Regions from separate parts of the Melaminivora jejuensis genome, predicted to be linked through region 2. Evidence: predicted binding sites of a transcription regulator. Region 2 holds the regulator's gene; the other holds the start of a gene.

Region 1 (14,244 bases), on a different contig from region 2:
GCCGCTGGTCGGCTCGCCCTCGACCTGGCTGACGCTGACCATTGCCGGGCTGGCCATGGGCATGATCGTGTTCATCATCGCCTCGGGCCTGACCCTGGTCTTCGGCCTGATGGACGTGCTCAACTTCGGCCACGGGGTGTTCATCGCCCTGGGGGCGTTCGTGGCCACCAGCGTGCTGGGCGCCATGAGCGACTGGACGGGTTCGTCCGAGCTGTGGCGCAACCTGCTGGCGGTGCTGCCGGCCATGGTCGTTGCCATGCTGGTGGCCGGCGCCGTGGGCCTGGCCTTCGAGCGCTTCATCGTGCGCCCGGTCTATGGCCAGCACCTCAAGCAGATCCTGATCACCATGGGCGGCATGATCATCGGCGAGGAGCTGATCAAGGCCATCTGGGGGCCGCAGCAGATCCCGCTGCCGCTGCCGGACGGCATGAAGGGCGCCTGGCTGCTGGGCGATGCCGCCGTCGAGAAATACCGCGTAGTGGCGGTGCTGGTCGGCCTGGCGGTGTTCGCCCTGCTGGCCTGGCTGCTCTCGCGCACCAAGGTCGGCCTGCTGATCCGCGCCGGCGTGCAGGATCGCGAGATGGTCGAATCGCTGGGCTACCGCGTCCAGCGGCTGTTCATCGGCGTGTTCGTCGCCGGCAGCGCGCTGGCTGGCCTAGGCGGCGTGATGTGGGGCCTGTACCAGCAAAGCGTGGTGCCGCAGATGGGCGCGCAGGTCAACGTGCTGATCTTCATCGTCATCATCATCGGCGGCCTGGGTTCGACCTCGGGCGCGCTGATCGGCGCGCTGCTGGTCGGGCTGATGGCCAACTACACCGGCTTTCTGCTCCCCAAGGCTGCGCTGTTTTCCAACATCGCGCTGATGGTCGCGGTGCTGCTGTGGCGCCCGCAGGGCGTGTATCCAGTGGCCAACCGCTGAAGGGCTGCACACCATGCTGATGAACCGCATCCTCTCGGGCGACCGCCCCGGCAGCCGCGTGCTGGCGGCGCTGCTGCTGGCGATCTTCTTCGGGCTGGCGCTGGCGCCCTTCCTGTTTCCAGGCGTCAAGGCGCTCAACGTGGCCGCCAAGGTGCTGGTGTTCGTGGTACTGGTGGCCAGCTTCGACCTGCTGCTGGGCTATACCGGCATCGTCAGCTTCGCCCACACCATGTTCTTCGGCATCGGCGCCTATGGCATCGCCATCGCCACCACGCGCCTGGGCGCCACCTGGGGCGCGCTGGCCGTGGGCACACTCGGAGCGCTGGCGCTGGCGCTGGCGCTGGCGCTGGCCGTGGGCCTGTTCTCGCTGCGCGTGCGCGCCATCTTCTTTGCCATGATCACCCTGGCCGTGGCGGCGGCCTTCCAGACGCTGGCCTCGCAGTTGTCGGACTTCACCGGCGGCGAGGACGGGCTGACGTTCCGGATGCCCCTGCTGCTGTCGCCCAGTTTCGAGCCCTTCGAGGATGACTTCCTGGGCGTGACCATCGACGGGCGGCTGGTTTCGTACTACCTGCTGTTCGTGGTCGCGCTGGCGCTGGTGCTGGCGCTGCTGCGCATCGTGAACTCGCCCTTTGGCCGGGTGCTGCAGGCGATCCGCGAAAACGAGTTCCGCGCCGAAGCCATCGGCTATCGCGTAGTCATCTATCGCACGCTGTCATCGGTGCTGTCCGCCCTGTTTGCCACGCTGGCCGGCTGCCTGCTGGCCATCTGGCTGCGCTACAACGGGCCGGACACCTCGCTGTCCTTCGAGATCATGATGGACGTGCTCTTGATCGTCGTCATCGGCGGCATGGGCACGATCTACGGCGCGGCCATCGGCGCGGTGCTGTTCCTGGTGGCGCAAAGCTATCTGCAGGACTTGCTGCGCCTGGGGCACGAGGCCACCGCCGCCCTGCCCTGGCTGTCCACCCTGCTCTCGCCCGACCGCTGGCTGCTGTGGCTGGGCCTGCTGTTCGTGCTGTCGGTCTATTACTTCCCCACCGGCGTGGTGGGGCGGCTGCGCGCGGCGGCCCTGCACCGGCGCAGCGCCTGACCTGTTTCGCGGCTATCCAAGGCTTTCGACCATGAGCACTTCCTGCACTCCCCGTTCGCGCTACGCCACCTGCGCCGGCTATGAGATTCACTACACGGAATGGGGCGATCCGCAGGCGCCCGTGGTCATCGCCTGGCACGGCCTGGCGCGTACCGGGCGCGACATGGATCCGCTGGCGCAGCACCTGGCCGGGCGCTGGCGCGTCATCTGCCCGGACACCCTGGGGCGCGGCCTGAGCCAGTGGTCGGCGTGGCCCGACCAGGAGTACTGCCTGGCCTTCTATGCCCGTCTGGCCGCCGAGCTGTTCGAGCGCCTGGACATCGGACAGGCGCACTGGATCGGCACCTCCATGGGCGGCGCCATCGGCACGCTGTGCGCCGCCGGCCTGGCCGAGCCGCAACTGGCCGGGCGCATCCGCAGCCTGCTGCTCAACGACAACGCGCCGCAACTGGCCGAGGCGGCACTGGCGCGCATCCGCGCCTACGCCGGCCAGCCGCCCAGCTTTGCCACCATGGCTGAGTTGGAAGCCTTTTTCCGCCAGGTCTATGCGCCCTATGGCTGGCTGAGCGACGCGCAGTGGCAGCACCTCACCGAGACCTCGGCGCGGCGCCTGCCCGACGGGCGCCTGACGCCGCACTACGACCCGGCCATGGTGCGCCAGTTCACGGCGCATGACGACGACTACCTGATCTGGCAGCACTACGACGCGCTGGCCCTACCGGTGCTGCTGCTGCGCGGCGTGGACTCCGACCTGGTGCTGCCCGGCACCGTGGCCGAAATGCGCACGCGCGGCCCGGGCGCGCGCGGCCTGCTGGAGGTGGTCGAAGTGCCGGGCTGCGGCCACGCCCCGGCGCTCAACGTGCCGCAGCACTATGCGCTGGTCGATGCTTTTCTGGCCAAAGCATCTCAAAAAGCATAGCTGGCAGCGCTTGTCCAGTAAGGGCAAAAGCCCGATTTGATTCAAAAAATTGGGCGGTATCTGCCCGTCCAGCCCCTCTCCTGGGCGCAGCGCCTCTTGAAAGCGCGCCAAATGCCCCTATCATTAGCACTCGAAGCAGATGAGTGCTAACAAGCCCCGCCTGCTGCAACCCCAGACCCCAGCGCCCGCCAACCAGCGGGCGCCTTGTTTGACCCCAACCTTTTTGCACACAGGAGAGAGCCATGAATCTTCGCCCCCTGCACGATCGCGTGATCGTCAAGCGTATCGAGAGCGAAACCACCACCGCTTCGGGCATCGTGATCCCGGACAACGCTGCCGAGAAGCCCGATCAGGGTGAAGTCATCGCCGTCGGCCCCGGCAAGTTCGACGAGGACGGCGACCGCATGGACATGAGCGTCAAGGTCGGCGACCGCGTGCTGTTTGGCAAGTACAGCGGCCAGACCGTCAAGATCAACGGCGACGAGCTGCTGGTCATGAAGGAAGACGACCTGTTCGCCGTGGTCGAGAAGTAATTCTCCCCAGCGCACACCGCATCAATTTTCATAGCTGCTCACGCTTGCCCAGCAAGGGTTTGCAGCCGATTTGAACCAAATTCAGGAATAGAAAAATGGCAGCAAAAGACGTAGTGTTCGGCGGCGAAGCCCGCGCCCGCATGGTCGAGGGTGTGAACATCCTGGCCAACGCCGTGAAAGTGACCCTTGGCCCCAAGGGCCGCAACGTGGTGCTGGAGCGCTCCTTCGGCGCCCCCACGGTGACCAAGGACGGCGTGTCCGTGGCCAAGGAAATCGAGCTCAAGGACAAGCTGCAGAACATGGGCGCGCAGCTCGTGAAGGAAGTGGCTTCCAAGACCAACGACATCGCCGGTGACGGCACGACCACCGCCACCGTGCTGGCCCAGGCCATCGTGCGCGAAGGCACCAAGTACGTGGCCGCCGGCCTGAACCCGATGGACTTGAAGCGCGGCATCGACAAGGCGGTCGTCGCCCTGGTCGAGCAGCTCAAGAAGCAGTCCAAGGCCACCACGACTTCCAAGGAAATCGCCCAGGTCGGCTCGATCTCGGCCAACGCCGACGAGTCGGTGGGCAAGATCATTGCCGACGCCATGGACAAGGTCGGCAAGGAAGGCGTGATCACCGTCGAGGACGGCAAGAGCCTGGACAACGAGCTGGACGTGGTCGAGGGTATGCAGTTCGACCGTGGCTACCTGTCGCCCTACTTCATCAACAACCCCGAGAAGCAGTCCGCCAATCTGGACAACCCCTTCGTGCTGCTGTTCGACAAGAAGATCAGCAACATCCGTGACCTGCTGCCCACGCTGGAGCAAGTCGCCAAGGCCGGCCGTCCGCTGCTGATCATTGCCGAGGAAGTCGAGGGCGAAGCCCTGGCGACCCTGGTGGTCAACACCATCCGCGGCATCCTGAAGGTCGTCGCCGTCAAGGCGCCGGGCTTCGGCGACCGCCGCAAGGCCATGCTGGAAGACATCGCCATCCTCACCGGCGGCAAGGTCATCGCCGAGGAAGTGGGCCTGTCGCTGGAGAAGGTGACGCTGGCCGACCTGGGCCAGGCCAAGACCATCGAAGTGGGCAAGGAAAACACCATCATCATCGACGGTGCCGGCAACGCCGACGACATCCAGGCGCGCGTCAAGCAGATCCGCGTGCAGATCGAGGAAGCCACCAGCGACTACGACCGCGAAAAGCTCCAAGAGCGCGTGGCCAAGCTGGCTGGCGGCGTGGCCGTGATCAAGGTGGGTGCTGCTACCGAGGTCGAGATGAAGGAAAAGAAGGCCCGCGTGGAAGACGCCCTGCACGCCACCCGCGCTGCTGTGGAAGAAGGCATCGTGGCCGGCGGCGGCGTGGCGCTGCTGCGCGCACGCCAGGCCATCGGTGATCTGAAGGGCGACAACGCCGAGCAGGACGCCGGCATCAAGCTGGTGCTCAAAGCCATCGAATCGCCCCTGCGCGAGATCGTGGCCAACGGCGGCGGCGAGCCTTCGGTGGTCGTGAACAAGGTGCTGGAAGGCGCGGGCAACTTTGGCTACAACGCCTCCAACGACACCTACGGCGACATGCTGGAGATGGGCATCCTGGATCCGACCAAGGTGACCCGCACGGCGCTGCAGAACGCCGCGTCCGTGGCTTCGCTGCTGCTGACGACCGAGGCCATGGTCGCCGAGGCACCGAAGGAAGAAGCCGCCGGCGGCGGTATGCCCGACATGGGCGGCATGGGTGGCATGGGCGGCATGGGCATGTGATGCCGGCCTGAGCGGCCCGGGTGGCCGCTCGCCCCCTGCCCTTTGCGGCAAAAAGGAAACCCCGCAGGTTGCAAGACCGGCGGGGTTTTTTTGCTCCTTCCCCTGTGGGGGAAGGCGGGAATGGGGGCCGGCGGGTCATGGTGCCGGTTCGCTCCCTCTCCCGCGCGCGGCAGAGGGTGGGGTGGGGGAGAAAGACAGGCGCCGGCTCAGCGCAGTTGTTGCAGCAGCGCGGCGGTGGATGCATCCAGCCCCGCCGTATCGCCGCTGGCCAGGCGCGGCTCCAGGCCCTGCGCCAGCACCTTGCCCAGCTCCACGCCCCATTGGTCGAAGCTGTTGATGCCCCAGACCGCCCCGCAGACGAACACCCGGTGCTCGTACAGGGCAATCAGCGCACCCAGCGCCTCGGGCGTGAGCGCCTCCAGCAGCAAGAAGGTGCTGGGCCGGTTGCCGCCGAAGTGCCGATGCCCGTCCTGCAGCGCATCGCGCCCGAGCATCAGCGCCTGCGCCTGCGCCAGCGCATTGGCCAGCAGGCGCGGGTGCTGCCCGGGCAGATCGCGCCCGGGGCGGCACAGGGCAATGAACTCCACCGGGATGACATCCGGCCCTGGTGCAGCATCTGGAAAAAGGCGTGCTGGCCATTGGTGCCCGGCTCGCCCCAGATGACCGGCGCCGTGGCATAGGGCAGCGGCGCACCGGCGGCGTCCACGCCCTTGCCGTTGCTCTCCATCTCCAGCTGCTGCAAATAGGCCGGCAGCCGGCGCAGGCCGTGGCTGTAGGGCGCGATGCAGCGGCTGCCAAAACCGTGGAAGTTGCGATACCACACGTCCAGCACGCCCAAGCGCACGGGCAGGTTGCGCTCCAGCGGCGCGGTGCGAAAGTGCTCGTCCATGGCGTGCGCGCCGGCCAGCAACGCCCGAAAACCCTCAGCCCCGATGGCAATGGCAATCGGCAGGCCGATGGCCGACCACAGCGAATAGCGCCCGCCACCCAGTCCAGAAACCCAGCGTGGTGGCGATGCCGAACTCGGCGGCGGCGTCCAGGTTGGTCGTCAGCGCCCAGAAGTGCCGCGAAAGCTGCGCCGCGCTGCCGCCCTGCGCCAGAAACCAGGCCCGCGCCGCGTGGGCGTTGGTCATGGTCTCGGCGGTGGTGAAGGTCTTGGAGGCGATCAGGAACAGCGTGCTGCCGGGCCGCAGCCCGCGCAGCAAGCTGCCCAGCTCCATGCCATCGACGTTGCTGATGAAGTGCAGCCGCTTGCCCGGATGGCGCAGGTCATCGAGCGCCTTGACGGCCATGGACGGCCCCAGATCCGAGCCGCCGATGCCGATGTTCACGATGTCGGTGATGGCACCGTCGGCGCGTACCTGCTCGGCCAGCGCCAGCATGTGCTCCAGCACGCTGTGGACTTGCGCATCGGCCTCGGCGATTGCTGCGCTTTTCATAGCTGACAGCGCTTGCCCAGCATGGCTTTGCGGTGGATTTCGCAACAACCAATGCATGACCGCGCGGCCTTCGGTGTGGTTGATGGCAGCGCCGGCGAACAGGGCGCGGCGGTACTCCTCGACCCCGCACTCGCGCGCCAGTTGCAGCAGCAGGGCTTCCGTGTCCCGCTCGATCAGGTTCTTGGACAGATCGGCATACACATGCGGCGCCTGCTGGCTGAAATGCGCCACGCGCGCCGCGCCGCCGGCGGCAAAGGCAGCGCGCAGGTCAAAACAGCGCCCGGCCTGCGCCCAGTGCGCCTGCAGCCGGCCCAGGCCGGCGTGCGGTCGCAGCGCGTGCGCGTGTCGCGCCAGTCGGCCCCGGGGCTGCTCATGCGCCGGCCTGCGCCTGCAGCAGCTGCTCCAGCTTGGCCGCATCGGCGGCGAAGGCGCGGATGCCCTCGGCCAATTTTTCCGTGGCCATGGCGTCCTGGTTGAGCGCGTAGCGGAAGGCCGGCTGGTCGTACTGCACGGGCTGCAGCTGCAGCGCGCGCGCCTGTGCCGGGTCGAGCGCGCGCTCCAGCGGCGCGGTGCTCGATTGCAGCTGCGCCATCAGCTCGGGCGCGATGGTCAAGAGGTCGCAGCCGGCCAGGGCGATGATCTGGCCGACGTTGCGGAAACTCGCGCCCATGACTTCGGTGGCGATGCCAAAGTGCTTGTAGTGCTGGTAGATGGCGCGCACGCTTTGCACGCCGGGGTCGTTGGCACCGGCCATGGCAGCCTCGTCCCAGTTGCTGCCGGCCTGTTTTTTGTACCAGTCGTAGATGCGGCCCACGAAGGGCGAGATCAGCTGCACCCCGGCCTGCCCGCAGGCCACGGCCTGGGCGAAGGAAAACAGCAGCGTCAGATTGGTGTGGATGCCCCGGCGCTCCAGCAGCCGCGCGGCCTCGATGCCCTCCCAGGTGGCGGCGACCTTGATCAGCACGCGCGCCGTGTCCACGCCCTCGGCCTGGTACAGCTCGATCAGGCGCTCGGCACGCGCCACGGTGGCATCGGTGTCGAACGACAGGCGGGCATCGACCTCGGTGGACACGCGCCCGGGGATGAGCTGCAGGATCTCGCAGCCAAAGCGCACGATCAGCCGATCCATCAGCGCGTCGATGTGCTGGCCGCTGCCCTGCGCCACGGCCTGCGTCAAAAGTGGCGCGTACTCGGGCTTTTGCACCGCCTTGAGAATCAGCGAGGGATTGGTGGTCGCATCCTGCGGCTGGAATTGCGCGAGCTGGCGAAAATCTCCCGTATCGGCCACCACGGTGGTGAACTGGCGCAGGGCATCAAGCTGGTTCATACACAGACCTCTCGTATGTCGTTTGGCGTTGGGCGTTTGGCGTTGCTCGTTCAGCGTCGGCTTGCCATCGGCAGGTGCGCGCGGCAAGAGCGCAAACAGTGTATGCGCGTGCAGCCGGCCCGCCTGCCAGCCGGCGCCGGGGGTGAAACTCGATAACATTCGGCGCCATGAGCTTTGATCTGGTTCTGTTCGGCGGCACGGGCGATCTGGCCTGGCGCAAGTTGCTGCCCGCGCTGGCGCAGGCGCACCGCCATGGCACGCTGCCCGAGGGCGGGCGCATCATCGGCGTGGCGCGCGACGAGTTGTCGGATGACGGATACCGTGCGCTGATCGGCCAGCGCCTGGCCGCCGTGGAGCCCGACAAGCGCCCCAGCGAGGCCGAATTCGCCCGCTTCGCCCCCCTGCTGCACTACCAGCGCATGGACTTGAGCCAGCCCGGCGACTACGCCCTGCTGCGCGCGCGCCTGGCCGAGCGATCGGCGGACGTGGTGGTCATGTACCTGGCCACGGCACCGCAACTGTTCACCACCGCCTGCGAGCAACTGGGCGCCGCCGGCCTGGCCACGCCCCGCACCCGGGTGGTACTGGAAAAGCCCCTGGGCCATGACCTGGCGTCCAACCAGGACATCAACGCCCGCGTGCGCGCCGTGTTCGGCGAGCAGCAGATCTTTCGCATCGACCACTACCTGGGCAAGCCGGCCGTGCAGAACCTGCTGGCGCTGCGCTTTGGCAACGCCCTGTTCGAGCCCTGGTGGCGGCGCGAGACCATCGCCAGCATCGAGATCACCATCGCCGAGCAGCTCGGCGTGGAAAAGCGCGGCGCCTTCTACGACCAGACCGGCGCGTTGCGCGACATGGTGCAAAACCACGCGCTGCAACTGCTGTGCGCCATCGCCATGGAGCCGCCCATCAACGCGCACGCCGACGCCATCCGCGACGAAAAGCTCAAAGTGCTGCGCTCGCTGCAGCCCTGGACGCCCGAGCGGCTGGCGCACGACGTGGTGCGCGGCCAGTACGCCGCCGGGCAGCGGGCCGGCCAGCCGGTGCCCGGCTACCGCGCCGAGGACGGCGTGGCAGCGCACAGCATGACCGAGACCTTCGTCGCCCTGCGCACCGGCATCGCCAACTGGCGCTGGCGGGCGTGCCCTTCTACCTGCGCACCGGCAAGCGCCTGGCGGCGCACGAGGCGCACATCGCCATCCACCTGCGGCCCACGCCGCACGCCATCTACCGCACGCCGCTCGCGTGCGGCGCCAACCGGCTGGTCATCCACCTGCAGCCGCGCGATGGACTGGAGCTGCACCTGTTCGCCGCCGCCGCCAACGACCGGCGCACCGGCGCTGGTGCCGCAGCCAGGCCCAGCCCGGCCCGCGAGGCGCCGGCCCTGACGCCGGTGACGCTGGATCTAGACTTTGACCAGCGCTTTGGCGCCAAGCGCGTGGGCGCCTACGAGCGCCTGCTGCTGGACGTGATCGACGGGCGGCTGAACCTGTTCGTGCGCGCCGACGAGCAGGAAGCCGCGTGGCGCTGGGTCGAGCCGATCATGGAATTTTGGGACGAGCAGAACGCGCGCGGCGACGGCCCGCGCCCCTACGCCGCCGGCACCTGGGGGCCGGGCGCAGCCAGCGCCCTGGTGGCGCGCGACGGCAATACCTGGGCCGAGGAATGCTAGAGCGCATCACCGCCTCGCTGCCCTCGCTGGCGCCGGCCGAGCAGCGCGTGGCACGCCTGGTACTGCAGGATCGCGCGCCTTTGCCCGCCTGCCGGTGCGCGAGCTGGCCGCGCGCGCCCAGGTCAGCAAGCCTACTGTGGTGCGCTTTGCCGCAGCATGGGCTATGGCGGCCTGGCGGACTTCAAGCTGCGCCTGGCCGGCAGCGTGAGCGAGGGCGTGCCCTTCATCCACCGCAGCGTGGACGCCGATGACGGCACGGGCGAGGTGCTGGTCAAGGTGGTGGATAACGCCGTTGCGGCCTTTCTGCAGTACCGCAATGCCGCAAGCGTCCAGGCGCTGGATCGCGCCGCCGAAGCGATTGCCGCCACCTGGCAGACCGGGCGGCGCATCGAGTTCTATGGCGCGGGCAACTCCGGCATCGTGGCGCAGGACGCGCAGCACAAGTTCTTTCGCTTAGGCATCACCAGCCTCAGCGCCAGTGACGGGCACATGCAGGTCATGAGTGCGACGCTGCTGCAGCCGGGCGACTGCGCGGTCATCATCAGCAATTCGGGGCGTACGCGCGACCTGATGGACGCCGCCGACATCGCGCGCCGGCGCGGCGCGACGACGATTGCCATCACGGCCAGCGGCTCGCCCCTGGCGCATTCGTGCCAGATCCACCTGGCCGCCGACCACCCCGAGGGCTACGACCGCTACAGCCCCATGGTGTCGCGCCTGCTGCACCTGCTGGTCATTGATGTGCTGGCCACGCGCGTGGCGCTGCGCATCGGTGAGCCGCTGCAGCCACTCTTGCAGCAGATGAAGAACAACCTGCGGGCCAAGCGCTATACCTGAGCGGGGGCTTTTCTCCCTCCCCACTGGGGAAGGCAGTGCCTCAGGCCGGGCGACCGTAGGTCGCCGTGAAGCTGGCCTTGGCCAAGGTGTTCATGTTGACCATGAAGCCGGCCAGCGCCGCCGGCGCGTCATCCGGCACGTCGATGCGCGCCACCGACAGGGCATGGACGGTGAAGATGTAGCGGTGCGGTTTGTCGCCCGGCGGCGGGCACATGCCGCCCCAGGCGTATTGGCCATAGTCGTTGCGGATGTGGCGCGCGCCGGCTGGCAGATTCGCCCCGCCCTTGGCGCCGGCGTCGGCGGCCAGCTCGGTCGTGTCAGCCGGCAGGTCGATCACGTACCAATGCCAAAAGCCCGAGCCGGTGGGCGCATCCGGGTCGTAGCAGGTCACGGCAAAACTCTTGGCACCCTCGGGCGCACCCGACCAGCGCAGCACGGGCGAGCGGTTCTCGCCACCGCAGCCGAAATCGTTGAACTCGAAACGCGCGTCTATGCTCGCGCCGTCCACGATGTCCGGGCTGCTCAGGTTGAAGTTCTGGCTCATGGTCGATTCCTTTCCTGTGGGGTCAATGGTCGGTGAACTGCTGCGTGCTGTAGCGGCTGGTGGGCCGGCGCGCCAGCAACGGCAGGCCGGTGCAGTATCGCGCGGCTGCAGCGCGATCCAGTCCAGCAGCAGGTCGGCGTCGAGCACGCCGATGTCCAGCCGACGCTCGGGCGGCACGCCGGCCAGGGTCAGGTTGCGGTCGCCACCGCGTGCCGTGTACTGCGGCACGAACAGGCGGTACATGCGCTTCTCGTCCAGCGCGCCCCAGCGGTCGCTGGCCGGGTCGTGGAGCTGCAGCTCGCTGATGCGCGCGCCACGCGGGCGCGTCACATCGACGGCAAAGCGCAGCCCGGCGGCGTAGGGGTACGGCCCAGTGGAGCCACCCGGCCCCCAGACGGCCTCGATGCCGTCTTCCAGCATCCCCTTGAGCTCGGCCCCGCTCACGTCCAGACGCCACAGCGTGTTGCCAAAGGCAGCACGCCGATGATCTGCTCGGCAGTCACCGTGCCCAGCAGCGGCGTGCGCACACCGCCGCCGTGCTGCAGCGCCACGTCAGCCCCGCCATAGCGCAGCCGCGCCACGTCCAGATAGGCCTGGGCGACGAGCTGCTGGATGTCGCCGCCATGCTGATCGACGTGGCCCAGGGCGTTGCAGGCGGCGCTGGAGCGGCCATGATCCAGACTGCCCGGCCCGCCCGGCACGCGGCGCGCGCACAGCTCCTCGGGCACCACGGCGACCGGCGTGCGGGCAAAGTCGGCCACGCGCGCCTCGAAGGGCGCCAGCGCCGCCAGGGCAGCGGCGGAGGGCTGGTCACGCGCAGAAAGCCCGTGGCTGCGCGGCTGGCGGCCAGCTGCTGCGCCAGCGCCGGCGCGGGCGGCTGGCCATCGACGCGCATGGTCTCGCCCACCAGCACATGCGCCGTACCGCTGCAATCGAGCACGTTGCCGCGCGCGTCGAAGCGCACGCGCAGCTCGCCCAGCACCTGCGAGAACTCGGCCGCCTGCACCACGCAGACCGGCTGGCCGTCGGCATTGCGCGTGCGCGCCGGGTACGCGCCCGTGGGCGTGCCCAGTCCGGCCTGGGCCATGGCCGGCGGCCCCAGCAGGGTGTGCGAGTCGCCGCCGACATGACATCGACGCCGCGCAGGCGCTCGGCCAGGCGCAGCTCGGCCTCGTGGCCGACGTGGCTCAGGACGATGATCTTGTCGATGCCGCGCGCGCTGAGGCGGTCGATCTCGCGCTGCACCGCTGTGGCCTCGTCCTCGAACTGCGTGCCGGGTCGGGCGCCGAGGACACCCGGGTCTTGTAGGCCACGGTGACGCCGACTATGCCGATGTCCTGCCCGCTACGGCGCAGCACCACCGAGGGCTGCACCATGCCGGGCGCGCGGCTCTCGTGCAGCGCGGACGCAGCGCCGAAGCGGGTATTGGCACTGAGCACCGGCACCGGGCAGCGGCCTGCGGCCAGGCGATCCAGAAGCCCTTGAGCGTGCTGTCGCCCTTGTCGAACTCGTGGTTGCCCAGGGTGAAGGCATCGAAGCAGGCCACGTCCATGAGGGCTGCATCGGCCTCGCCGGCGCTGCCGGCGCGCTCGAAGTACAGCGTGCCGGTCAGCGCGTCGCCGGCGTGCAGCTTGAGCACATTGGGGCCGGCAGCGGCGGCCAGTTCATCCAGGGCGCCGGCCACGCGGGCAAAGCCGCCGACCTCCATGGCGACAGGGATGCGCCGGCCCGCGCCGTCGTCGAGCTGCACCGTGGCGGCGCGCGGCTGCAGGTTGGAGTGGTGGTCGTTGAGGTGCAGGATGGTCAGCTGGTAGGCCGCATCAGCGGGCGGCAGCGGCTGCACCGGGCCGGAGCCGCCACAGCCGGCCAGCAGGAGGGACAGGGCGAGGGCCGCAGCGCCCGCAGCAGGCCCCCTCACCCCCACCCTCTCCCGCACGCGGAGAGGGAGTCGGAACCGGGCGCGCTCTTGCTCGCTGGGAAAGGTCTGGAGGCACCGTCGGCGCACGCAAGCTGCGCCAACTCGTCTGCCCGCTCCCCCCTTGGGAGAGGGCTGGGATGGCCCGTGGCGCGCTGGGCCGGGTATTGCTTCGGTGCTCCCTCCCCCTCTGGGGAAGGGCTGGGGTGGGGGCCAGTTCGGGCGCTGCGCTCACTGCGGGCGCGGCTCCCATCCCGGCCTTCCCCCAGCAGGGGAAAGAGCGCAAAAACACGCAGCCACCTGGACATTGCAACTCTCATTTGCATAGCTATCTCCGCTTGCCCAGCAACGCTTTGCGGCATTTTTCATGCAAATTCACGGCCCTGCCGGGTCGATGCGCCCCTCCTGCACCGCATGGCAGGCCACGCGCGTGCCGTCGCCGGCGTCGAGCAACTCGGGCCGCTCGACGCGGCAGCGCTCGTTGCCCAGGGCAGCGCGGGTTGAAGGCACAGCCCGGCGCGGATTCAAAGGGTTGGGCACCTCGCCCTGCACCGGCGTGCGCGCCCGGCCCGTGTCGTGCATCTTGGGATGGCGTCGAGCAACATGCGTGTGTAGGGGTGCGCGGCGCGGCAAACAGCGTGGCCTTGTCGGCCAGCTCACCAGGCGACCCAGTACATCACGCCGACCTGGTCGCTCACATGCCGCACCACCGCCAGGTTGTGGCTGATGAACAGATAGGTCAGGCCCTGCTGGCGCTGCAGGTCTTTCATGATGTTCAGCACCTGGGCCTGCACGGACACGTCGAGCGCCGAGGTCGGCTCGTCGCAGACCAGGAACTCAGGCTCGGTGCCAGCGCCCGGGCGATCGAGATGCGCTGGCGCTGCCCGCCCGAAACTGGTGCGGGTACTTGGCCGCGTCCAGCGGCGACAGGCCCACGGACTGCAGCAGCTCGCCCACGCGCTGGGCAAGTGCCGCCTTGTCGGTCAGGATGCCGTGCTCGCGCAGCGGCTCGGCGATGATGTCGCGTACCAGCCAGCGCGGGTTCAGGCTGGCATAGGGGTCTTGAAAAATCATCTGGATCGCCGGCGCATGGCGCGGGCATCGCGCCCCTTGAACGCCGCGTGCGCATCCTGCCCGTCGAAGCAAAGCCGCCGCGCGTGGGTGCGTACAGGCCCACCAGCAGGCGCGCCACGGTGCTTTTGCCACAGCCCGACTCGCCCACCAGCCCAGCGTCTTGCCGCGCTCGATGTCGAAGCTCACGCCATCGACGGCGTGCAGCAGCAGGCGCGGCTTGCCCTCCAGCA
Region 2 (14,244 bases):
CGAGCACTGCATCGCCCATGGCCAGCCACAGGGCGGCCAGCGCCGCCAGTGCCAGCAGCGCAGCGCCGGCAGCGACGGCCAGCAGCCAGTTCTTCGTGGCTGCCTGACGCTCCAGCCGGGCCACGGCATCGCTGATGGTGGGTGCGGCATCCACGACCTGGGCAATCCGGCGGCGCACCTGGCGATACACCAGCACATCGCCATACAGGCCCGGCAGCACACAGGCCAGCAGGCCACCGGCCAGCAGCACCCCAGCCAGCACCGGCGCGGGCAGGCCGGCACCCACCCGCAGCAGCACCCAGCCGGCCAGCAGCAGCACGGCCAGGCCTGCCAGATACGCTCCCAGCTCCAGCCACAGGCGCCGGAACACCATCCAGGCCGGCGGGCAGACGGCGGCGGCCCAGTTCCAGCTGGGCAACAGGCGTCCGGTCGCGTCCAGGCGCGCAAAAGCGTTCAGATAGCGGTCTGCATTGACCGGCCCCAGCGCAGCCCGGTAGAGCTGCTGGCCCACATCGGCAACGCTGGCTTCGAGCTTGCTCAACTGCGGGTCGGCAGCGGATGAGGAGAGGTTCGCACTCATGCGGCGGATTCTGGCACGCTGCCTGACAGGTGTTGCCGGGTGTTGCGCCAGCGCCGTGCTTCGCGCAGCACCAGGGCCAGCCCCGAAGAACCGGCCCAAGTGCTTGATTTGATTGGTAGGGCGTGCAGGACTTGAACCTGCGACCAAGGGATTATGAGTCCCCTGCTCTGACCAACTGAGCTAACGCCCCGGGTGGGCCGGCAAGGCCCCGAATGGGCTGCGGCGGGCCGCCATTGTAGGGGCGCCGGGCCGGGCCAGGCGTCACTTGCGGTGGCTCAGCGCGTTGGAGACCAGCTTGGAGGTGATGTCCACGATCTGGATCATGCGGTCGTAGGCCATGCGTGTGGGGCCGATCACACCCAGCGTGCCCACCACCTGGCCATCGACCTCATACGGCGCGCTGACCACCGACAGCTCCTCGAACGGCACGACCTGGCTCTCGCCGCCGATGAAGATGCGCACCCCCTCGGCACGGCTGGAGATGTCCAGCAGGCGCAGGATCTGCGTTTTCTGCTCGAACAGGTCGAAGGCGCGGCGCAGGTTGTCCATGTCGCTGGAAAAATCGCTCACCGACAGCAAGTTGCGCTCGCCCGAGAACACCACTTCCTCCTGCGACTGGCTCATCTCGGTGCCGGCGCTCAGCGCCGCCTGCATCAGCGCGCCGATCTCGCCGCGCAGGCGCTCGACCTCGCCCTTGAGGCGCTCGCGCACCTGCTCCATGGCCAGGCCCGCGTAATTCGTGTTCAGGAAGTTGGCCGCCTCGACCAGCTGCGACTGCTCGTAGTCCACCTCGGTGAAGATGACGCGGTTTTGCACGTCGCCGTCGGGCGAGACGATGATGACCAGCAGGCGGCGCTCGGACAGGCGCAGGAATTCGATGTGCCGAAAGACCGAGGCGCGGCGCGGCGCCATGACCACGCCGACGAACTGCGACAGGTTGGACAGCAGCTGCGCGGCGTTGGCGATCACCTTTTGCGGCTGCTCGGGCATGAGCTGCAGCGCCGGCAGCTCGCCCTTGAACTCGCCCTTTTGCACGGTGAGCATGGTGTCCACGAATAGCCGATAGCCCCGGGCGGTGGGGATGCGCCCGGCGGAGGTGTGCGGGCTGGCGATCAGGCCGAGCTCTTCCAGGTCGGCCATGACGTTGCGGATGGTCGCCGGCGACAGCTCCAGCCCCGAGGCGCGCGAGAGCGTGCGCGAGCCCACTGGCTGGCCCTCAGCGATGTAGCGCTCCACCAGCGCCTTGAGCAACACCTTGGCACGATCGTCCAGCATCGGGGCATTTTAGTGATGTAATTTCCGGGCAATGAAGCCCATCTTCCGCCGCGTCGCCCTCATCGGCAAATACCAGCGCCCCGCCACCGGCCCTGCCGCCAGCGGCTCGCGCGAGATCATCGACTGCATCGCCCGCTTCGTCATCGCTCAGGGCTGCGAGCTGGCGCTGGAGGAGGAAACTGCAGCCCACCTGGAGTTGACCGACTACGCCACGCTGGATGTCGATGGCATTGGCCGCCAGTGCGACCTGTGCCTGGTAGTGGGCGGCGACGGCACCATGCTGGGCGTGGGCCGGCGCCTGGCCAGCTTCGGCACGCCGCTGGTAGGCATCAACCAGGGCCGGCTGGGCTTCATCACCGACATTCCGCTGGACAGCTACCAGGCGGCGCTGCAGCCCATCCTGCACGGCGAGTACGAGGAGGACGTGCGCCCGCTGATGCACGGCTGCGTCATGCGCGGCAGCGAGTGCGTGTTCGAGGCGCTGGCGCTCAACGACGTGGTGGTCAACCGCGGTTCGACCTCGGGCATGGTCGAGCTGCGCATCGAGGTCGATGACGTGTTCGTCGCCAATCAGCGCGCCGACGGCCTGATCGTCGCCTCGCCCACCGGCTCGACGGCCTATGCGCTGTCGGCGGGCGGGCCGCTCTTGCACCCGTCGATCCCCGGCTGGGTGCTGGTGCCGATCGCGCCGCACACCCTGTCCAACCGGCCCATCGTGCTGTCGGACGCCAACAAGGTGGCCATCGAGGTGGTGGGCGGACGCGACATCAGCGCCAGTTTCGACATGCAGTCGCTGGCCTCGCTGCAGCACGGCGACCGCATCTTGGTACACCGCTCGGCGCACCGGGTGTGCTTTCTGCACCCACGCGGCTGGAGCTATTTTTCCACCCTGCGCAAGAAGCTGCGCTGGAACGAGGGAGGTTCCTGACCATGGCCCTGAGGCGCATCACGCTCTCGGATTTCGTGATCGTGCGCGCGCTGGAGCTGGAGCTGCAACCCGGCTTCACCGTGCTCACCGGCGAGACTGGCGCCGGCAAGTCCATCCTGATCGACGCGCTGCAGCTGCTCCTGGGTGCGCGCGCCGACGCCGGCGTGGTGCGCGAGGGCGCGCAGCGCACCGACATCAGCGCCGAGTTCGACCCGGACAGCGCCGGTAGCGCCCAGGTGGTGGCCGACTGGCTGGAGGAGGCTGGCATCGAGGCGCAGGACACGCTGCTGCTGCGCCGCACGGTGGATGTGCAGGGCCGCAGCCGCGCCTGGATCAACGGCACGCCGGTGACGGCCACGCAGATGCGCGCCCTGGGCGTCTATCTGCTGGACATCCACGGCCAGCACGCCTGGCAGAGCCTGACCCGCCCGGATGCCGTGCGCGCCCTGCTGGACGCCTACGCCGGCGTGCAGACCGATGGCCTGCAGCCGCTGTGGAGCAACTGGCGCGAGGCTGGCCGGGCGCTGGAGCGCGCCCGCCAGGCGCAGGACACGCTGGCGCAGGAGCGCGAGCGCCTGCAGTGGCAGATCGGCGAGGTGGACAAGCTGCAGCCCGCCGAGGGCGAATGGGAAGAGCTCAACGCCCGGCACGCCCGCCTGTCCAACGCCCAGGCGCTGATCGACAGCGCCCAGGGCGCGCTGGCGCTGCTGCAGGGCGGCGAGGAAAGCGGCGACATGGCCAGCGCCGCCCTGAGCGCGCTGGCCCAGGCGCAGGAGCTGCTGCAGGGCTACGAGGACGTGGACGAAGCGTTTCGCGCCATGGGCGAGGTGCTGACCTCGTGCATCGCCCAGGCCAGCGACGTGGTGCATTCGCTGCAGGGCTATCTGCGCCATGCCGACCCCGACCCGCAGGAGCTGGCCCAGCTCGACGCGCGCCTGGCGCAGTGGCTGCACCTGGCGCGCCGCTACCGGCGCACGCCCGTGGAGCTGCCCCAGCTGCTGGCCGGCTGGCGCGAGGAGCTGCGCCGGCTGGACGACGCCGCCGACCTGCAGGCGCTCGAAGCCGCCGAGCAGCGCCACGCCAGCGCCTACGACAAGGCCGCACGCGCGCTGAGCGAGCGGCGTGCCAGGGCCGCGCCGCAGCTGAGCGCCGCCATCACCCAGGCCATGCAGGGTCTGGGCATGACCGGCGGGCGCTTCGAAGTGCAGCTCAGCGTCGCCGAACCCAGCCCGCAGGGTGTCGATCAGGTGGCCTTTCTGGTCAGCAGCCACCCCGGCATGACGGCGCGGCCCATTGGCCGGGTGGCATCGGGCGGCGAGCTGTCGCGCATCGCGCTGGCCATCTCGGTCACCACCAGCGAGCTGGGCGAGGCGCCGACGCTGATCTTCGACGAGGTGGACACTGGCGTGGGCGGCGCCGTGGCCGAGACCGTGGGCCGGCTGATGCAGCAGCTGGGCCATGCGCGCCAGGTGCTGGCCGTGACCCATCTACCCCAGGTTGCCGCCTGCGCCGACCAGCACCTGGTCGTCGCCAAGCACAAGGGCGCGCAGGAGACCACCAGCAGCGTACACAGCGCCAGCGGCGACGCGCGCGTGGCCGAGCTGGCGCGGATGCTGGGCGGGCAGCAGCAGTCGGCCACCACACTGGCCCACGCCCGCGAGATGCTCGAAGGCCGCTGCGGCGCCAGCACGACCAGGGCAGCGCCATGACGCTGGAGATCACCGTCATCACCGGTATGTCCGGCTCGGGCAAGTCCGTGGCCCTGCACGCGCTGGAGGACGCCGGCTACTACTGCGTGGACAACCTGCCGCCCGAGCTGCTGGGCGCCTTCGTGGCGCTGGAGCACGCGCGGCACGGGCACCGCGCCGCCGTGGCCATGGACGTGCGCAGCGCCACCGCCCTGCCCCTGGTGCCGCGCGAGCTGGCGCAGCTACGCCGCCAGGGCGTGGCCGTGCGCTCGCTGTTCCTGGACGCTTCCACCGACACGCTGCTGCGGCGCTTTTCCGAGACGCGGCGGCGCCACCCCTTGAGCTGCGAGACGCTGCAGGGCGGCCAGCAGGCACTGGAGCAGACCCTGGAGCTGGAGCGCGAGCTACTGGCCGAGCTGCGCGAACAGTCGCACGTCATCGACACCAGCCTGCTGCGCCCGGCGCAGTTGCTCGGATACGTGAAAAGCCTGCTGCCGGTGCCGCCCGACCGCCTCAGCCTGGTCTTTCAGTCCTTTGCCTTCAAGCGCGGCGTGCCTCTGGATGCGGACTATGTGTTCGACGTGCGCATGTTGCCCAACCCGCACTACGAGCCGCTGCTGCGTCCGCTCACCGGGCGCGACGAGCCGGTGGCGCACTACCTGCGCCAGCAGCCCGAGGTGCAACTGATGCTGGAGCACATCGGCCAGTTCCTCGACCAGTGGCTGCAGGCCATGGCGCGCAACCACCGCAGCTACGTCACCGTGGCCATCGGCTGCACGGGCGGGCAGCACCGCTCGGTCTATCTGGTCGAGCAACTGGTGCAGCGCTTTGCCGGACGCTGGAACACGCTGCGCCGGCACCGGGAGCTCGATGGGTTATAGAAGCGCCCGGAATCTCAAAATTGATAGCTGTCAGCGCTTGCTGGGCAAGGGTTTGAGGCCGAAAAGAATGAAATTTTCGGCCTCTGCAATCATCAGGCCATGTCCCCCGCCAGGCCATCCAACAGGCTGCGGATCGGCGCCGGCAGGCCCAGGGCGCCCCACTGGGCAGCGTCGTACCAGCCGCCCGGCTGGTCTTCCTGCACGGCTGCCGCAGCACCTGGCGCGAGCACCGGATGCAGATGCAGATCGCGATGCGTCAGCACATGGGTGAAGGCCGGCAATTCCTGCACCGCTGCGCTGTCCTCTTCCAGCCCCAGCGCCGCCAGCAGTGCCTCGCGGCTGTCCCAGACCGGCGGGCAATACAGCCCGGCCCAGATGCCGGCACCCGGGCGGCGCTGCAGCCAGATGCGGCCTGCGGCGTCGCGCTGCAGCAGCAGCCACCAGGCCTGGGCACTGCGCCGGAGCGTGCGCGTGCGCACCGGGTAGCGCTCGGGCTGGCCATCGCGCCGTGCCACGCAGATGTCCTGCAGCGGGCACAGCAGGCAGGCCGGCTGGCGCGGCAGGCAGATGCCGGCGCCCAAGTCCATCAGGCCCTGGGTGTAGCGCGGCATGGTGGCGGCCAGGTCGCTGTCGGGCGATGGCAGCAATGCTTCGGCGCGTTGCCACAGGAGTCGCTCATTGGCCGGGCGCGCCAGGTCGTCGGCGAAACCCAGCACCCGGGTCAGCACGCGGCGCACGTTGGCATCCAGGATGGGCGCACGCACGCCAAAGCAGAACGCGGCAATCGCCCCCGCCGTCGAGCGGCCGATGCCGGGCAGCGCCGCCAGGGCCTCGACGCTTTGCGGAAACTGGCCGCCGTGCTCGGCCATCACCACCTGCGCACAGCGGTGCAGGTTGCGCGCCCGGCTGTAGTAGCCCAGGCCGCTCCACAGCGCCAGCACTTCGTCGAGCGGTGCTGCGGCCAGGCTGGCCACGTCGGGCAGGCGCTGCAGGAAGCGCTCGTAGTAGCCCAGCACCGTGGCTACCTGGGTCTGCTGCAGCATGATTTCCGACAGCCAGACGCGGTAGGGTTCGCGGGTGTTCTGCCAGGGCAGATGGTGGCGCCCGTGCGCGCCTTGCCAGCGCACGACGCGCTCGGCAATGCTGCCGCCCGCATCGACCGGCCGGGTCATGTGGGCTGGGTCATGCGGGCTGCTGCAGCGGCTCGGACAGGTCGATGTCCACAGCGCGCGCACCCGCCGGCTCATCGCCCGGCAGTTGCAGCAGCGCGCCGGTGAGCGCATCCAGGCGGGCCTGCAGCTCGTTCAGGTAGCGCTCGCTGTCCTCCAGCTCGGCGATGCGCTCGGCCAGGCTCTCGGCGGCGGTCTGGATGCGCGTCACGGCCTCGATGCGGCGCGCAAAGCTGTTCTTGCGTTCGCGCAGCTGCACGTCCAGCTGCGCCGTGGCGGCCTTGCTCCACTGCTCCAGTTCGGTGGCCGCGCCCTCGAAGACAGTGCGCAGGCGCAGGTTGAGTGCGCGCAGCAGGCGCTGGGTGAATTCGGGCTGCGCCAGGCGCAAGGTGTTGCCCATGCCGACGTATTGCAGGTGGCGCTGTTCGACCTCGCGCAGATCCAGGCTGAACGAACCCAGCTCCGGCGCTGGCGGCACCTGCAGTGAAAAGCCGTGCTCGGCATTGAGCTGGCGGAAGGTGCCGGCCAGCATGGCCTGGATCTCGATGCCGGTGGTCTGCGCCGACTCGACGATGGCGCGCGCACCGGCGAAGGTTTCGGCATAGACCTTGCGCACGCCCAGCTTCAGGCCGGCGGGGGTCAGCGCCTCGGTCAGCGGCACCAGCTGCGCCTTGAGCGAACGCGCCCCGAGCTGGCGGAACAGCTCGCGCAGCATCTTCAGTTGCACGGCGCGCACTGCCTGGATGCGCGCGGCGCTGGCCTCGAACTCCTGCTGCTCCTGCTCGATGCGCACGCGCATGGCGTCGATCACCGAGGCGTTCTTGCCGCGCAGGCTGCGCAGCTCCAGCATCTGGTCGTCCAGATCGCGCCGGCGCACATTGATGGTGCGCTGGGCCTGCTCGTGCAGCGCCTGGACGCTGGCCGTCACGGTGGCATGCAGGATGGCCTGGCGCCGCCCGACGATGCCCTCGGCCAGCGCTTCCTCCAGCGCCGGCAGGCCGCTGGCCTCCAGCAGCACGTCGTCGCACTGGATCTTGGCCACCAGGCCCTTTTGCGCCGACACCGGCACCACCCGGGACAGCGGCACACCCAGCATTTCGGCGGAGGTATGGCACTGGCGCTCCAGTTGCGCCTGCACCTGCGAGGGCGAGCTGAGGCTGTCCCACAGCGTGTCGATCTTGTTGAGTACCACCAGGCGGGCCTCTTGCGCGGCAGCCTCGCCCAGATGCTCGCGCCAGATGGCCAGATCCGAGCGCGTCACTCCGGTGTCGGCCCCCAGGATGAAGACCACGGCATGGGCCTGCGGGATCAGGTTGATGGTCAGCTCGGGCTCGGCGCCCACGGCGTTCAGGCCGGGCGTGTCCAGGATGACCAGGCCCTGGGCCAGCAGCGGGTGGGGAATATTGATCAGCGCATGGCGCCACATGGGCACCTCGACCAGGCCAGCGGCGTCGGGCACGGGGTTGTCGTCGCCGCCCTCGTCCTGCCAGAAACCCAGGGCACGTGCCTCGTCCACCGGCACGCGGCGCACCTGCGAGACCTTCTCCAGCGCACCGGCCAGCTGCGCGGCATCGTCCATGTCCAGCGGCACCTCGACCCAGCGGTCGGTGCGCATACGCCACTCGGCCAGGCCCTGCGACTGCAGGCGCGTCTCGATGGGCAGCAGGCGCAGGCTGGGCGCCGTGCCGCTTTCGTAGCCGATCTCGGTCGGGCACATGGTGGTGCGCCCGGCGCTGGCCGGCATGATGCGCCGGCCATAGCCGGCAAAGAACACGGCGTTGATGAGTTCGGACTTGCCGCGCGAGAACTCGGCCACGAAAGCGACCATCACCTTGTCGCGCCGCACCTGCTCCTCCAGGTTGTGCAGGCGCTCCTGCACGGCAGCGCTCATCAGGTCGTGCGCCGACATCCACTGGCCCAGTTGGCCAAGCTGCTGGGCAAAGGCACGTCGCCAGGCGCCGTGCTGGTCAAACTGTTCGTTGAAGGAAGGTACCACTGGGCTTGCGCTGGAGATAAGGGTCTGGCGGCGTGCCCGCAGGGGCACGTGGGCTGGCCGGCTCAGGCGAGCCGGAAGTCGGCGGCCAATATAGCACTGGCCTTGAAACTTCAGTTTCGCTGACAGCGTCGGCAGAAAAAGGTGCTGCGCTGGCCCTGGCGCAGCATCTGCACCGGCTGGCCGCAGCCCGGGCAGGGCTGGCCCTGGCGGCCATAGACGCGAGTTTCGGTCTGGAAGTGCCCAGCGCTGCCGTCGGCGCTGGCAAAGTCGCGCAGCGTCGTGCCGCCGCGCTCCACGGCGCGCTCCAGCACCTGGCGGATGGCCGCGTGCAGCCGCCGGGCGCGCACCGGGCCGATGCTGCAGGCTGCTGCAGTGGGCCGGATGCCGGCCAGGTGCAGCACCTCGCTGGCATAGATGTTGCCCACGCCCACCACCAGCCGGCCCGCCAGCAGCAGTTGCTTGATGGGCGCGCGGCTGGCGCGCAGACCGGCGTGGAAGACGGCGAGGTCGAACTGCGCTTCATCCAGCGGCTCCATGCCCAGGCCGTCCAGCAGCTTGCGCGCGCGCTCGTCATCCAGCCCCGTCACCCAGACCACGGCGCCAAAGCGGCGCGGATCGTGCAGGCGCAGCGTGCCGCGCTCGGTCGTCAGGTCGAAATGATCATGCTTGCCGGGCGGCGGCAGCTCGGGCGCGAAGCGCAGGCTACCCGACATGCCCAGGTGCATCAGCAGCAATCCGCCAGCGCCACCGTCGAGTTCCAGCAGCAGATATTTGCCGCGTCGGCGCACATCCGTCACGCGCCGCCCGGCCAGGGTCTCCGGCGCGCAACCCAGCGGCCAGCGCAGCGGCTTGCCCAGGCTGACCTGCTGCACGCTGGCGCCGGTGATGGCATCGGCAAAGCTGCGGCGAGTGACCTCGACTTCGGGCAGTTCGGGCATGGCGGCTGAAGGGACGGAAAGTGGCGTGAAAACGCACCGGCTGGCGCTGGCTCAGCCGACAGAAAAGGCCGGCAGGCTTGGATTATTATGGGTCGATGCTGCTTTTGCTCCATCGTTTCAGGCCTTTGGCCATTGCCGCCTGGCTGGCCCTGGGCGCGCTGCCGGGCGCCTTTGCCCAGTCTGGCGTGCTCGGTAGCCCCACAGGGCCGGTGTCGGCGCCCCTGCCGGAAATCGAAGACCCGGAGCCGGCGCTGGCCGACCGCGACACTGCCTTGACCGCCGAGCTGTTCTATGAACTGCTGATGAGCGAGATGACCACCAGCAATGGCGATGCCGCCACCGGCTACGCCCTGATGCTGGACGCCGCCCGGCGCAGCCATGACCCGCGCCTGTACCGCCGCGCCAGCGAGATGGCGCTGCAGTCACGCTCGGCGGAGGCCGCCCTGATTGCCATCCGCGCCTGGAACAACGCCTACCCCGAATCGCGCGATGCCAATCGCTACCTGCTGTATGTGCTGGTCATGCTCAATCGGGTCAACGAAAGTGGCGAACCCCTGAAAAAGGAGCTGGCACGCGCCAACACACGCGACAAGCTGTCCACCATCCGCGCCCTGCCCCAGCTCTATGCCCGCGCCAGCAGCAAGAGTGGCGCTGCACGCGTGGTCGAAGAGGCTCTCAAGGCCGAGCTGCAGCACCCTGCCGTCGGCCCGGCGGCCTGGGTCACCCTAGGGCGTATGCGCCTGGTGGCGGGCGACAAGGCCGGTGCGCTGCAGGCGACGCGCGAAGCCCTGGCCCTGGATCACACCGAGGACGGCGCTGCCGCGCTGGCGCTGCAACTGATCGAGCTGGGCGACAGCGGCGCCGAAGCGCTGCTGGCACCCTACTTTGCCGCCACCCCCTGCCCGAGTTGCGCATGACCTACGCCCGGCTGCTGCTGGAGGCGCAGCGGCTGGCGGATGCACAGGAGCAGGTGGACGCCCTGACCCGCGAGCGCCCCGACGCCCCGGAGGCCTGGCTGATCCAGGCGTCGCTCAAGCTGCAGTCGGGCGAACTGCAGCAGGCGCAGGAGGCGCTGGAGCGCTTCACCCAGCTGCTGGAAGCAGCCCCGGCCAGCGAGGCACGCGAGCGCGCCATGACGCAGGCCTGGCTGATGCACGCGCAGATTGCCGAAAAACGCGGCGATCTGGCCCAGGCCGAGGCCTGGCTGGCACGCATCGACAACGGCGCCGAACTGCTGAGCGCGCAGGTGCGGCGCGCCTCGCTGCTGGCGCGCCAGGGCAAACTCAGCCAGGCGCGCGCGCTGATCCGCGCCACACCGGTCAAGACCGAAGAGGATGAGCGCCTGAAGTGGCAGGCCGAGGCCCAGTTGCTGCGCGAGGCCGGCGAGTACCGCGAGGCCTACGACATCCAGGGCAAGGCCGTGGCGCTGGCACCGGACGACGACGACCTGCTTTATGACCAGGCCATGCTGGCGGAAAAGGCCGGCCAGCCGCGCGAGGCCGAACGCCTGCTGCGCAGCATCATCGCGCGCAAGCCCCAGCACCACCATGCGCTCAATGCCCTGGGCTATCTGCTGGCCGACCGGGGCGAGCGCCTGAGCGAGGCGCGCACCTTGATCACCCGGGCGCTGGAGCAGATGCCGGGCGACCCTTTCATCACCGACAGCCTGGGCTGGGTGGAATTCCGCCTGGGCCAGCGCGAACGCGCGCTGGAACTGCTGCAGCAGGCTTTCGAGACTCAGCCTGATGCGGAGATCGCCGCCCACCTGGGCGAAGTGCTGTGGAGCCTGGGCCGGCGCAAGCAGGCGCTGCAGGCCTGGCGCGAAGGCCAGCGCCTGAACCCGGACAACGACACGCTGCGCGAAACCCTCAAGCGCCTGGGAGTGCAGCTTTGAGCGCTGCCCTGCCACCCCGGCGGGCACGCCGGCACTGCCTGGCCCTGCTGGCTGCCGGCTGCGGCGCCCTGCTGGCCGGCTGCGCCCAGCCGCCGCACTCGGCAGCCGATGCCGGGCGCAGCGACTTCTGGAGCGGTCGCCTGGCGGTGCAGGTCGAGGAGAGCGGGGACGCGGCAGCGCAATCCTTTAGCGCCGGCTTCACCCTGTCCGGTTCGGCCAGCGCAGGCGAACTGCGACTCTTCACGCCCTTGGGCAATGCCCTGGCCGAACTGCGCTGGGCACCCGGCCATGCGGCGCTCAGGAGCAGCGACGGCGAGCGCGCATCACCCTCGCTGCAGCAGCTGACGCACGAGCTCACTGGCGTCGATCTGCCGGTGGAGGCACTGTTTGCCTGGCTGCACGGCGATGCTGTCCAGGTGGCCGGCTGGCAGGCCAACCTGTCGCGCCTGGGTGATGGGCGGCTCGTCGCCGTGCGCCACACCCCTGCACCTCAGGCCACGCTGCGCCTGGTGCTGGAGCGTTGAAGTGCGCGCACTGCACGACGTGCCGGCCCCGGCCAAGCTGAATCTGTTCCTGCACATCACGGGCCGCCGCGCCGACGGCTACCACCTGCTGCAATCGGTCTTCGTGCTGATCGACTGGTGCGACACGCTGCATTTCGAACTACGCCCGGATGGTGCCATCACGCGCGAAGACCTGGGTGCGGCGTTGCCGCCTGACGATCTGTGCCTGCGCGCCGCACGCGCCCTGCAGCGCGCCACCGGCTGCACGCAGGGCGCGCACATCGCCATCGACAAGCGCATTCCCGCCCAGGCCGGCATGGGCGGCGGCTCGTCGGACGCGGCCAGCGTCCTGCTGGCGCTCAACCGGCTGTGGGGCCTGGGCCTGACGCGCGCGCAGCTGCAGGCACTGGCCCTGGCACTGGGCGCCGACGTGCCGTTCTTTTTGTGCGGCACAAACGCCTGGGTGGAGGGAATTGGTGACATAATTTGCCCTCTCGAATTGCAGCACGCGTTCGAATGCGAGCGCTTCGTGGTCGTCAAGCCCGAAGCCGGACTGGATACCAAGGCAATTTTTTCCAGCCCTTTGCTCAAACGCGATTCACAGCGTGCTACAATCGCAGACTTTGCTGCAGCACCAAACCGTTTCACCCGAAACGACCTGCAGCCAGTTGCCCAGGCACTGTGCCCGGATGTCGATAAAGCCCTGCAGTGGCTCGCATCCAAAGGGTTGTCAGGCCGGATGACAGGCTCAGGCAGTGCGGTGTTTGCACAAAGTTCGCGCGCAGTCGATCTGCTCGATGCACCCGCAGCATGGCAGGTCAGAATGTGCGAGAATCTCGGGCTTCATCCGCTTGCCGGTTGGGCCAGGGATTGAAAGATCAAGGGTGGATTGGTCACGCCAGTCAACCTGTGTAGGGGAGTCGCCAAGTCGGTTAAGGCACCGGATTTTGATTCCGGCATGCGAGGGTTCGAGTCCTTCCTCCCCTGCCAAATTTCTTCAGCCCCCAGCGGGCATTTTTCAGTCCCAGACGCTCTCGCCCGGGACGCGGCACAAGTCCACAAGCCCAGTTGTTGCACATGCAAGCCCACTCACCTGATTTCATGGTTTTCACGGGCAATGCCAACCCCGTGCTGGCCTCGGACATCGCCCGCCACCTGGGCACCACGCTGGGCGCCGTCGATGTCGGTCGCTTCTCCGACGGCGAGGTCACCGTCGAGATCAAGCAGAACGTGCGCGCGCGCGACGTGTTCGTCATCCAGTCCACCTGCCAGCCCACCAACGAGAACCTGATGGAGCTGCTGATCATGGTCGATGCGCTCAAGCGCGCCTCGGCCGAGCGCATCAGCGCCGTCATCCCCTACTTCGGCTATGCGCGCCAGGATCGCCGCCCGCGCTCCACGCGCGTGCCGATCTCGGCCAAGGTCGTGGCCAACATGCTGCAGGCCGTGGGTGTGGCGCGCGTGCTGACCATGGACTTGCACGCCGACCAGATCCAGGGCTTCTTCGACATCCCGGTGGACAACATCTACGCCTCGCCGGTGCTGCTGGGCGACCTGATACAGAAGGACTACGACGACCTGATCGTGGTCAGCCCCGACGTGGGCGGCGTGGTGCGCGCGCGCGCCCTGGCCAAGCAGCTGGGCTGCGACCTGGCCATCATCGACAAGCGCCGCCCCAAGGCCAACGTCTCCGAAGTCATGCACGTGATCGGCGAGATCGAGGGCCGCAACTGCGTCATCATGGACGACATGATCGACACCGCCGGCACGCTGGTCAAAGCCGCCGAGGTGCTCAAGGAGCGCGGCGCAAAGAAGGTCTATGCCTATTGCACGCACCCCATCTTCTCCGGCCCGGCCATCGACCGCATCGCCAACGGCACGGCCCTGGACGAGGTGGTCGTGACCAACACCATTCCCTTGAGCGAGGCTGCGCGCGCCTGCGCCAAGATCCGCCAGCTCTCCGTGGCACCGCTGATCGGCGAGACCATCCACCGCATCGCCCGGGGCGAGTCGGTCATGAGCCTGTTTTCGGAGCAGAACTGAAGGTTTTCCAGCGTCCGCCGCGTGCGGTCGCACATCGCACGGCCCGCAGCCTTTCCTGGCATGGCGGGCCTTTTTCAACCACGGGCCGAGCTGGTCGCGGCCGGCCCTGACAGGAGTTATCCAAATGCAATTCGTCGCTTTTGAGCGCGCCAAGCAAGGTACGGGTGCGAGCCGCCGCCTGCGCATCACGGGTCGCGCCCCGGGCATCGTCTATGGCGCCGGCGCCGAGCCCCAGATGATCGAGCTCGATCACAACGCCCTGTGGCACGCCCTTAAGAAGGAAGCCTTCCACTCCAGCATCCTGGACATGGAGCTGAACGGCCAGACCTCCAAGGTGCTGCTGCGCGAC

The links. The regulator HrcA, encoded in region 2, represses chaperone genes, less so after heat shock. The targets are predictions, from matches to a motif close to TTAGCACTCNNNNNNNNNGAGTGCTAA.
Region 1: a site for HrcA is predicted at 3,055-3,081, ahead of groES (co-chaperone GroES). Genes of this name have one in related genera too.

What each region holds. Positions count from the first base shown of each region.
Region 1 is NZ_JACWIJ010000001.1:1,860-16,103, reverse strand. Features, by position in the region: gene IDM45_RS00070 (branched-chain amino acid ABC transporter permease) at 1-919, shown strand, start outside; gene IDM45_RS00065 (branched-chain amino acid ABC transporter permease) at 936-2,012, shown strand; gene IDM45_RS00060 (alpha/beta fold hydrolase) at 2,044-2,931, shown strand; gene groES (co-chaperone GroES) at 3,174-3,464, shown strand; gene groL (chaperonin GroEL) at 3,560-5,206, shown strand; partial or broken gene pgi (glucose-6-phosphate isomerase) at 5,413-7,019, opposite strand; gene tal (transaldolase) at 7,016-7,972, opposite strand; partial or broken gene zwf (glucose-6-phosphate dehydrogenase) at 8,140-9,644, shown strand; partial or broken gene IDM45_RS00030 (MurR/RpiR family transcriptional regulator) at 9,638-10,481, shown strand; gene IDM45_RS00025 (YbhB/YbcL family Raf kinase inhibitor-like protein) at 10,522-11,025, opposite strand; partial or broken gene IDM45_RS18030 (5'-nucleotidase C-terminal domain-containing protein) at 11,281-11,606, opposite strand; gene IDM45_RS18025 (hypothetical protein) at 11,853-12,155, shown strand; gene IDM45_RS17855 (hypothetical protein) at 12,199-12,333, shown strand; gene IDM45_RS17850 (metallophosphoesterase) at 12,350-12,943, opposite strand; partial or broken gene IDM45_RS00015 (ABC transporter ATP-binding protein) at 13,316-14,244, opposite strand, start outside.
Region 2 is NZ_JACWIJ010000002.1:2,018,302-2,032,545, forward strand. Features, by position in the region: gene IDM45_RS17940 (SPOR domain-containing protein) at 1-580, opposite strand, end outside; tRNA gene IDM45_RS09580 (tRNA-Ile) at 694-770, opposite strand; gene hrcA (heat-inducible transcriptional repressor HrcA) at 842-1,855, opposite strand; gene IDM45_RS09590 (NAD kinase) at 1,887-2,783, shown strand; gene recN (DNA repair protein RecN) at 2,786-4,492, shown strand; gene rapZ (RNase adapter RapZ) at 4,489-5,352, shown strand; gene mutY (A/G-specific adenine glycosylase) at 5,445-6,524, opposite strand; gene IDM45_RS09610 (dynamin family protein) at 6,535-8,517, opposite strand; gene mutM (bifunctional DNA-formamidopyrimidine glycosylase/DNA-(apurinic or apyrimidinic site) lyase) at 8,628-9,455, opposite strand; gene IDM45_RS18095 (tetratricopeptide repeat protein) at 9,551-10,372, shown strand; gene IDM45_RS18100 (tetratricopeptide repeat protein) at 10,369-11,349, shown strand; gene IDM45_RS09625 (outer membrane lipoprotein LolB) at 11,346-11,873, shown strand; gene ispE (4-(cytidine 5'-diphospho)-2-C-methyl-D-erythritol kinase) at 11,875-12,726, shown strand; tRNA gene IDM45_RS09635 (tRNA-Gln) at 12,766-12,842, shown strand; gene IDM45_RS09640 (ribose-phosphate pyrophosphokinase) at 12,930-13,895, shown strand; gene IDM45_RS09645 (50S ribosomal protein L25/general stress protein Ctc) at 14,020-14,244, shown strand, end outside.